Regions from separate parts of the Candidatus Thiodiazotropha sp. AKAK2 genome, predicted to be linked through region 1. Evidence: predicted binding sites of a transcription regulator. Region 1 holds the regulator's gene; the other holds the start of a gene.

The links. The regulator sigma-54, encoded in region 1, starts transcription at its own class of promoters, with help from an activator protein. The targets are predictions, from matches to a motif close to TGGCANGNTNCNTGCTT.
Region 2: the regulator sigma-54 is predicted to act here: its motif matches at 4,096-4,112, upstream of nifV (homocitrate synthase).

What each region holds. Positions count from the first base shown of each region.
Region 1 is NZ_JBSYOP010000031.1:85,065-90,411, forward strand. Features, by position in the region: gene ptsN (PTS IIA-like nitrogen regulatory protein PtsN) at 1-192, opposite strand, end outside; gene hpf (ribosome hibernation-promoting factor, HPF/YfiA family) at 223-543, opposite strand; gene AC4IE8_RS14375 (RNA polymerase factor sigma-54) at 697-2,181, opposite strand; gene lptB (LPS export ABC transporter ATP-binding protein) at 2,388-3,113, opposite strand; gene lptA (lipopolysaccharide transport periplasmic protein LptA) at 3,110-3,622, opposite strand; gene lptC (LPS export ABC transporter periplasmic protein LptC) at 3,609-4,172, opposite strand; gene kdsC (3-deoxy-manno-octulosonate-8-phosphatase KdsC) at 4,169-4,690, opposite strand; gene AC4IE8_RS14400 (KpsF/GutQ family sugar-phosphate isomerase) at 4,783-5,347, opposite strand, start outside.
Region 2 is NZ_JBSYOP010000015.1:206,578-211,924, forward strand. Features, by position in the region: gene nifS (cysteine desulfurase NifS) at 1-51, shown strand, start outside; gene AC4IE8_RS04895 (coiled-coil domain-containing protein) at 669-3,947, shown strand; gene nifV (homocitrate synthase) at 4,138-5,292, shown strand; gene cysE (serine O-acetyltransferase) at 5,289-5,347, shown strand, end outside.

The sequences.
Region 1 (5,347 bases):
CGCAATGCCTTTGCCCAGTCCGGTGCTGCCCAGCCGCTCCCTCTCAAGCAATGCATCGAACACTATATCCTGTGACAGCCCAGGAGCAGCATCGGCCAATCTCTGACCAAGCTGCTCAAGGGCGCGTTTTTTACTGGCTGCCTCCACACCGCAGCCGAGACGTTCCTCAAGCAGAAATCCGTCGGGAAACATGGAGACCTCGCCAGTTCAATCTATCGAAAATTACTCAACCGCATACTTCGCACCACTACCGGCGCGATGACTCTGCATCTTTTCCTTGTGTTTTAGCACCTGCCTGTCCAACTTGTCAGTCAAGCCATCAATGGCGGCATACATGTCTTCCTGCACTGAATCAGCGAATACGCTGGCACCGTTCACTTGCATGGTGGCTTCCGCCTTTTGCCTCAGCTTCTCAACGCTCAAGATGACATGCACATTGATAACATTATCAAAATGCCGCTCAAGACGTTCGAATTTATTATCTACATAGCTTTTCAAGGCATCGGTTACTTCCACATGATGACCGGTAACGCTTATTTGCATAATTATCTCCTGTCTTAGATGAGTTGGCTCATCACTCTGACCGACTCGTTGAATCGATTCCCGAAATCATCGATCAGGCTGACCATGAAGCCGGATTCGGCTTTTACCACAACCCCTGTTTTCATAGACATCCTACCTGACAGATCGATTCACCTACATCAGTCGTTTACGCTCATTCGATGGCGGTATGCTCATCGATTCACGATACTTTGCCACCGTTCGGCGGGCCACTTTGATGCCCTGCTCCGATAGGATGGCGGCGATCTTGTTGTCACTGAGCGGTTTGCTTGTATTCTCAGCGGCAATCAATTTTTTAATCAGTGCACGAATCGCAGTGGAGGAGCACTCTCCCCCGGCACTGGTATTGACGTGGCTGGAGAAGAAATACTTGAACTCCAACGTGCCACGCGGGGTATGCATATATTTCTGGGTCGTCACCCGGGAAATGGTCGATTCATGCATCTCCAGCGCCTCGGCAATATCCCTTAAAACCAGCGGCTTCATAGCCTCCTCGCCATGTTCAAAAAAGCCCCGCTGATATTCAACAATCTTACTCGCTACGCGCAGAATAGTCTCATTACGGCTCATCAGGCTTTTAATGAACCAGCGTGCCTCCTGCAGATGATTCTTCAGAAAAGTATTGTCGTCGCTCTGATCCGCCCGCCGGATCAGTCTGGCGTAATCATTGTTGACCCGAAGTTTGGGGGTAACCTCGCCATTCAGCTCCACAACCCAGCGGTTGTTACGCTTGCTGACGAAGACATCCGGAATCACATATTCAGGCTCACTGTTTGCAATGGCCGTGCCCGGATGGGGATTCAGGGTTCTGATCAGGCGCATCATGGCGGCGAGCTCCTGCTGATCCACCTTCATGCGACGTATGATCTGATTCTGATCCTGGGCGGAGAGCAGATTGAAGTGATCCCGGCAGAGTTTTATCGCCTGATCCCGATAGGGGGTCTCTTCCGCCAATTGACGCAGCTGAATCAGCAGGCAGTCCTGGGCGCCCTGGGCTCCGACACCCGGTGGATCGAATGCCTGAATCCGGTGCAGCACCGCCTCGATATCCTCCAGAGTCGCTTCCTCATCATTCAGCGAACTCAGAATCTCCTGCAGATCGCCTTTGAAGTAACCGTCCTCATCGATACTGTCGATCAGGGTGGTGGCTATCAGGATATCCTGTTCGGTAAAAGGGGTCAGGGTCATCTGCCAGACCAGATGGTCATGCAGGGTTACAGTGCCGCTACGCTGTACCAGATAGTCATGGTCTGCGGCATCACCGCCGCTGCTGGCCGGTGGCAGGTAACTGTCGTAGACATCGGTCCATTCACTGTCCACCGGCAGATCCTCAGTCAGCTGACTGCTGTCGGTCTTAATCTCCCGCTCGTTATTGATATCATTCGACCCCTCGACTTCCTTGCTCTCGCGGGTCTGCTCGCCACTCTCCTGAGCATCCCCCTCCTTTTGCAGTTGAGTGCTGAACTCCTCTTCGCCCTCGAGCATCGGGTTGGTCTCAAGCACCTCCTGAACCTCCTGGCTCAGATCGAGCGCAGAGAGCTGCAACAGGCGGATTGCCTGCTGCAATTGAGGTGTCATGGTGAGATGTTGTCCGAGTCGGAGCTGTAGAGCCTGCTTCATAGCAGAGATATCTTTGAACCTGGTATGTTATTTGTATGTCTTTATTCTCATTTTAGCTAAAAATAGCCGTCTACGGAAAGATTCTTCTTCACTGAGTCGATTCTCCTGGATTCACTTTGCACTCCAGTATATTCCACGCTCATTGACACCACCTTCGGCTTACCTGCCGCCCCCTGTTTAATCCATTAAAAAACAGCGCTATAGACTCACATCGTAAAATTCTCACCCAGGTAGACACTGCGTACCTCCTGGTTATCGAGAATCTCCTCAGTGGTTCCCTCCGCCAGCACTTTACCACTGTTGATAATGTAGGCCCGGTCGCATATATCCAGTGTCTCCCTAACATTATGATCGGTTATCAGGATCCCAATCTTTAGCGATTTCAGGTGCTGGATGATCTTTTTTATATCGATCACGGCAATCGGATCGACCCCGGCAAAGGGCTCATCAAGCAAAACGAAGGCCGGCTCCATTGAGAGGGCCCGGGCGATCTCCAGCCGGCGTCGCTCGCCACCGGAGAGACTCATCGCCATGCTATCGCGCAGATGCTCGATACCGAACTCCGTCAGCAACTGGTCACATCGGGCCTTTCGGGCCTGGCTATCCAGCTCTTTGCGATGCTCCAGTATTGCCAGAATGTTCTGCGCCACCGTCAATCGTCTGAAGATGGAGGGTTCCTGGGCCAAGTAACCGATACCCAGACGGGCTCGTTTGTGCATCGACTGGTCGGTCAGCTCCTCACCATCCAGATAGATCCGCCCCTGATCCGCCTGCACCAGGCCGACAATCATATAGAAGCTGGTGGTCTTGCCGGCACCGTTGGGGCCCAACAACCCCACCACTTCCCCGCTGTTGAGGTTCAGCGAGACACCATCCACCACTTTGCGCTTGTAGTACTGCTTCTGCAGATCGACAGCCTGCAACTGACTCACGGTTCAGTTTTCCCGGTCTGGGGCTCAATCACCACCTGCACCCGCTGTTTACCCTGGACACTGCTGCCAGCCCTGACCTGTGCATTGGCCCGGTTATAGACGATGCGGTCATTGCGGAAGCTGTTCCCCCCCTGCTCGAGCAGGGCATCGTCGATCAGTAACATCTCATTCCGCTTGAGATGGATCTCAATTCGCATTGCCTGACCATGAACCTCAACACCATCGACCTCAGGCAACTGACTGAATCTTGTCGGTTGCCCCTCACTGACAATCTTTTCAGTTTTACCGGCTGATCGGTGAACCCAGAGACGATCCGCCCACAACTTCATACTGCCCTGGACGATCGTCACATTGCCTTCATAGAGACTGACACCGGTGGACTCGTTGATGGAGAGACTGTCCGCTTCAAGCGACATCGGTTGATTACGGTCATTCTCGAGCCCCCAGGCCGATATCGTAACCGCCATCAGCAGACCACAGATCAAACCCCTGCCCTTATTCAAATTCATAGTGCCCTCGTACCTGACCAAGGAGCTTTAAGCGTGACGGTTCATCAAACCAGATCCGCATGCCGATCGCCGACAGCCAATCCACACCACTGTTGATTCTGACTGCCTCAACGGTCTCGGCATAGGACTTCTCTGCATGGATTGTCAGGTCCTCGGTCTCTATCCGGTAAGGCGCAAAGTCAGCTACCCCTTCACGTTCGATCACCACTTGGCCCGGAAGAAAGAGCGTCTCCTGACGGTGGTCGGCCAGCCCGTTTTCACCCCGCATTCGCCATCCAGGCTCATTGGACCTGAATCGCTGCACCACCGGCTTAAAGAGCTCGGTGATACCGCGCTTTTCATAATGGGTCATTCTGGGGGTCTGCAGAGTCTGTAACAACTGCCCATCGTCATCATACTGTTTTACCAGCAGGTTGACGGCATAGGTATCCGGGGTATCCCTAGCCAGCTCGGGCCTCTTGATCTCCGGCTGTCTCAACTCGTTCACCCACCAGGCCACACTCATTACCAGTGCAAACATCAACAAAAGACCGAGCAGGCGCCTGTTCAAAGATAGTGTTCCAGGCTTGACTGCAAGGTATCCTGAGCCTGCATGATCATTTCACATACATCTCTGGCGGCACCCCGCCCGCCACCATGGGGGGTCTGCCAGTGGGCATGCTGCACCACAAACGGATGGGCATCCTGCACAGCGATGGCCAATCCCACCCGACGCATGATCGGCAAATCCACCACATCATCGCCCACATAGGCGATCTGTTCATTCGACAACCCAAGTTTCTCTTTCAACTCTTCATAGGCAGGCAGTTTATCCAGCTTGCCCTGATAGACATACTGAATACCCAGACTCTCCATACGCAATCTCACCACTTCAGAAGTGCGGCCGGTGATAATGCCGATCACCACACCGGTGTTCTGCAACATTTTCATGCCATGCCCATCTCTGGAATGGAAGGCTTTATACTCCTGACCATCGTCACCCAGAAAAAGTCCACCATCGGTGAGTACACCGTCAACATCAAAGATCACCAGTTTGACCGCTCTGGCCTTCTCATGAATATCCTGCATTTTGCCCCCCTAAGTGTTTCATTTTTATTCTGTGGCGTTGTCGATAATCCCGGCGGCTGAAAGCAAGCCATTCGGTCGCCAGATGAATCTCACTACATAACGCCAGCTCTCAGCAGGTCATGCATATTGAACGCACCAACCAGGCGTCGTCCCCCATCCACAACCAGCAGGCCGTTGATTTTATTCTCTTCCATCATCTGCAATGCCTCAGCCGCCAGCATCTCTGGTGGAACCTGTTTACAATTCTTAGTCATGACCTCTGCGACGCGCATATTGTGGATATCGATCGGCTGATTCAGGGTGCGTCGTAGATCCCCGTCGGTATAGACACCAACCAACTGCCCCTGCTGATCGACTACCGCGGTCATCCCAAGACCTTTCACGGACATCACCTCCAAGGCCTCGTGGAGGCTGGCTTCCTGGCTCACGACCGGCAGCGCCTCTCCGCTATGCATGATGTCACCCACATGCAGTAACAGACGCCGACCCAGCGAGCCGCCAGGGTGGGAAAGGGCAAAATCCTTGGCCGTGAACCCCCTGGCCTGCAACAGCGCAACCGCCAGTGCATCCCCCATCACCAGCGCAGCCGTGGTACTGGAAGTGGGCGCCAAGCCCAGAGGGCAGGCCTCCTTATCGACACTCACATCGATATGCACT
Region 2 (5,347 bases), on a different contig from region 1:
GATGGACCTGTGGAAGAGCCTGAAAAGGCATTTGCACCCAGTTATGCATAGTTTATTCAGAATTGGCTGACTCCTCTCCGTTCTTTACCCCAGCGTGCTGCATTTTTCTGAAAATCCACAGACAGCTCTTACCCTCTATCAAACAACAGAGGGTAAGGGCAAAACTTCTTTCATCTACTTATCAGGTGCCTATCTTGAGTGATGGATCAAGCGACAGATCATCAGTTTCGATCCCACGATAGGCTCAGGATTCACTAAGTTTCTGAGAAAACATTCCTGCTCAATTCTTGGCCAGATTAAAAAGAAAATGAGACTTACGTCACGATTCATGGTGCCTTATGGGTGTTCTAATAAAAAGCTCCATGGAATCTTTAATAATATCAGTTGTTTAGATTGAGTCTAAAATAAACTGCCAAGTCTGGGTTGTAGTGGCTCCCTACAATTTAACTGTTTACAGTATTACAAGGGCCTGAAGCGTTAAGTCTTTCTCTGCAGTCGTAAATAAGGAGGCTCTGACATCCACGTAGGATATTATGAGAGCTGTGAGGCGTGTAAGCGACACTATTAATCAGGTTTTGGGTGATCAGGGATTGATTGCAAAAAGAATCGGCAGCTGCCAATTATCATGGAGACCGATGTAACAGCTGTTTGAGATACGAGGATCGTAGATGCATCACGCATATGAAAATAGGAATTCTCCACAGGATAGTGGACTGGCAAAAAACAATTTGGCCTGTCCCAACTACACAATATCTACTGATTCTCAGTCAAAATACCCCACACCTTGGTCATATCTTGATATAGCAAACAGCTATGACATGGCTCAGTTAAAGATACTCGATAGAGATTGTTCCGGCATAACCTCATCTCTCCCGGCTCTGTTTTTACACCATCATCAAATCCCTGATCTATGGTTCTTGAGATCCGCACAAGTGCTACAGAGCAATCCCCCTTTCTGCGGTGTAAGTCGTAGTGAACCAGCTGACTGTTACACACGACCACACTGGGATCCTATCGATTTTGAAACCTCTTCAAAAACAAAGCAACAGAAAAATATGGATAAATCGAGCAAGCAGATGCGAAATCATCGGCAATCTCAGGAGTTGCAATTAGAGCAAAGCAGTCAGCTTTCAAGCAACACTCATGATGACAAACCAGAACAGGATGAGCTTAAGTCACAGTCCCCCAAAAAAATGATGGAAATGAAAAATGAGCTCGAGGATATAAAAAACAGTCAGCTGGAGCGAGTCAATGAAGTAAAATTGGAGGTGAAAACTCTAAAAAAGAGAATTGAGGAGAAAGAGTTATCACGACAACGGTTACAACGGGAGAAGATCGCACTAGCAGAAAGTCTAAAGGCTGAAACAGCGCATAATTTAAGGTTTGTTGAACAGACGAAATCACTGGATGATCGTATAGAGGGTCTGGAGCAAGCGTTGAAAGCAAGGACACAGATTATCCGAGAGACAGAAGAACTACATTCCAAAGCCCTAGAAAATGTAAACCAGAAACTTGAGTCAGCAAATCAAAACATACAGGCGTTGAAAGAGTCTCAATCGCTGTTGGAATCTACGATTGAATATCAGAATAGTGAGTTCAGTCAGTTGCAGGAGAGCAATCAGGCACTGGTAGCCGAGCATCAGCAGGCAAAAGAGGGTCAGTTACGCAATCAATCAGAAGTTACTGCACTGAAACAGCAATTGCGTGACTCACAGGACAAATCGAACAGGCAACTTGCGACGGTGCGCGCACAAGCGCAACGCGATTCAGAATCACTTCAACAGCAGATGACCCATACCATGGAATCTGCGCTCGAGGCCAAACAACAACAGACCGATGAGTTACAGACCCGGCTGAACAACGAGATCAAAGCACTCGAACTTGAGTTGGATAGAACCCGTACGAATGCAAAACAGCAACTCTCTGAGGCTCGGCATAAAGCACAAACTGATCTTCAGGAACTACAGGAAGACATGACCCTTACTCTGGAACAGGCCGTACAGGCTGAACAACAGCAGGCAATGGAGGTGCAGGGTCGTTTAGGTAATGAGATAGAGCTGCTCAAACAGACAGTAGAAACGATACAGTCAGATGCTGACCAACAGCTGGATGAAGCGCGGTATCAGACTGAACAGGAAATCATCTCATTGAAACAACAGATGAATCTGGCGGTGGAATCTGAAAAGCAAAAGCTTGAGAGTGAACTGACACATTTGATGGCAATGAATGAGGATCTGAAAAAAGAGTTGCAAGAAAAACAGGCAACCGCTGAGAGACAACTCGACGAGTTAAAACAGCTGACAAAGACAGAATTGACGTCACTCCGAGAACAGATGATTCTTGCAAAGGATCAAGCTGTTTTAGCTGAAAGGGCACGTAGCACGGAAGAAAAAACTACACTACAGGATGAATTAGATGTGCTGAACAAGAAATTGTTTGAAATAGAGAGAGAGCATTCAGTAGAGCTGGATCAGGTGAGAGAACAGGCGCGTAGAGGTTCACAACTGGATCTTGACCGTATGAGCCAGGCTCTTGAGGCAGAAAAACAAATAGCCCTTGATCAACAGATGCAATTAACAGCTGAAAATGAGTCATTGAATCAGCAATTGCAGATCACACGCGATCAAATAGATCAGCAACTGTCAGAGGTAACACAAAAGGCTAAGCAAGATTACAACAAGCTTCGTATGCAAATGGATGAAGCCTTGGAAAATGAGAAACAGCAGGCCAATTTGGAACTGACCGGTCTACAAGTGAAAGTCGAAGAGCTCACGCATCAACTTCAACTATTAGAGTCAGAATCTGAAAAACAACTGAAGGACGAGCAACAAAAGGCACAAGTCGAATACAGCAGATTAGAGGAACAATTTAATCTGGCGCTGGAATCCGGGAAATTGAAGCTCAAAGAGGAGAAGGTGCGTTTCGAAGCTGAATCTCAACATCTGAATGAGCAATTAAATAGAGTTCGCAGTGAGACTGAGCGTGAGCAACAAAAACGGCTAAATCAAGAGGACCTGTTACAGCAGGAGCGTAATACCATTCGTCTATTGAAAGATCAGTTACAAGAGACTGAAAAGATTCTGCGTGATACAAAAGAGCGTATGGCTGCTACTGCAGATAAAGACCAGAAGATAATAATCGAATTAAAAAAGCAGTTGGAAACACACTTGACTGAAGTAAACTCGGAAGAGGCAGCCCATGATTACCAGCAACTCTCAGCACAAAAAGATGAGCTGATATCAGAAGTAACAGCTCTACAGGCACAACTCGATAATCAACAACAAACTCAAGTTGAGATAATACATAGCCTGGAGGGAGAAAAGGCAGCACTTGAAGAGAACCTGAATAAATATCAGGGTGAAGCAAAGATGGCCAAAACGACCATACATATAATGAAGAAAAACCAGGATTCTCTGAGTCTCGAAAAAGAACAATTGGCAAAACAGCTGGATGAACAAAAGACTGAGACTATTGCCATACAAGCGGAACTGAAGGCTTCACTTGAATCCATACAGCAGGAGAATGGATCTTTACGTCATCAGCTAGCAACTGCAACATCACAAAACAGGGATGAAGATACCCTACAGCGTGCTCATCAGGAAAACAGGCTTCTGAAACAAAAGATCAAAGGATTAAAAGAGGTGCAACTGGAGATGGAGCGTCAATTGAATGCTGATGGGGGTGTTGAAATCAAGTCGGTACTCGACGAATTGAAAGCAACTCAACTAAAACTTAGAAAGGCTGAAAAGCTGGCTCAACAGAGAGATCTGCTATTGCGGGAAAATCAGATTCACGAGAGTGCAATTGAGATACTGAGTCAGGATCTGGATTCGATCGTATTGGAGAAAGAGAGTCTGATCGAAGAGTGTGACTACCTTAGAAATGAGTTGCACTACCTCAAAGCAGGGAACTCAAACAACGGTGAAAAAGGCGTTTCCGCTGAATAGTCATGTATCCAGCTGATCTACAGACAATCCCGTCGCGACGACAGCAGCCATTGCGGGATTGTCGTCTTTCCTACAATTCGTAGTAACCAAACACTCAGTCAAATGTTGTCAGTAACGTATCTTGCTGAAAAATAAAATATAATTATCATGGCACAGTGATTGCAAACTCCTTATTAACAAGGAGACCGTTATGCAATCCAAACCATCCAAAGTCACCATCAACGATACTACCCTGAGAGACGGTGAACAGTCTGCCGGGGTGTCATTCACCCATCAGGAAAAACTAGCCATAAGTCGCTCACTCGATGAGTTGGGTATCCATGAACTGGAAGTTGGCATTCCGGCAATGGGTGCTGAAGAGCGGGAAGCGATTCAGTCTGTCGCCATGAGTGTAAATCATGCAAAGCTTATGGTCTGGTGTCGCATGCACAGTCAGGATATCAACCACTGTCGTGGTTTAGGTGTTCAGATGGTTGATCTCTCGATGCCGGTTTCAGACCAACAGATCAGTAACAAGCTTGGTCGCTCCAGGCAGTGTGTGCTTGAACAGATCGGACCCTGTATCAAGGAAGCCCTGGATTTAGGCCTTGAAGTCTGCGTTGGCGGAGAAGATGCTTCCCGAGCTGATCCTGAGTTTCTCTGGCAGGTGGTCGAACAGGCGGAAATCGCTGGTGCGCGACGGTTTCGCTTTGCAGATACCGTTGGGATCATGGAACCCTTTCAGGTCTACGATGCCATCCGTGATCTTCGTGCTATTTCGGATATCGAGATAGAGATGCATGCTCATGATGACCTTGGTCTCGCCACTGCCAATACCCTAGCCGCCATTCGCGGTGGTGCTACACATGTGAATACTACCGTACATGGTCTGGGTGAACGTGCAGGAAATGCGCCACTTGAAGAGGTGGTGATGGGATTGCGCCGCTTTCACGATCAGGGACATGAGATTGACATGACACGATACTCTTCCCTGTCAGAACTGGTTGAATACGCCTCCGGCAGAAAGGTCGGATGGCAAAAAAGCCTGGTTGGAGCCGGTGTGTTTACACACGAAGCCGGCATCCATGTGGATGGCCTGATGAAGGATAGACGCAATTACCAGGGTGTCGATCCGGCTGAATTGGGACGCGATCATCAATTTGTCTTAGGTAAGCACTCCGGTAGTCATGCGGTCATACAGGCTTATGCAGACATGGGAATGGCCCTCAATCGGTCACAGGCAGAATCACTGCTGATGAGGGTGAGACTCCACGCTGTACAAAATAAGCAACCACCAGGACCAAGAGATTTACGCCGCTTCTACCTGGAAATCAATCAGGACGCTCAGGAGTGGACACGTCAATGATCAACAGTGACGCGATTGCTGATGTTGGCACACCCTCCACCCCAGGGTCAGTCTG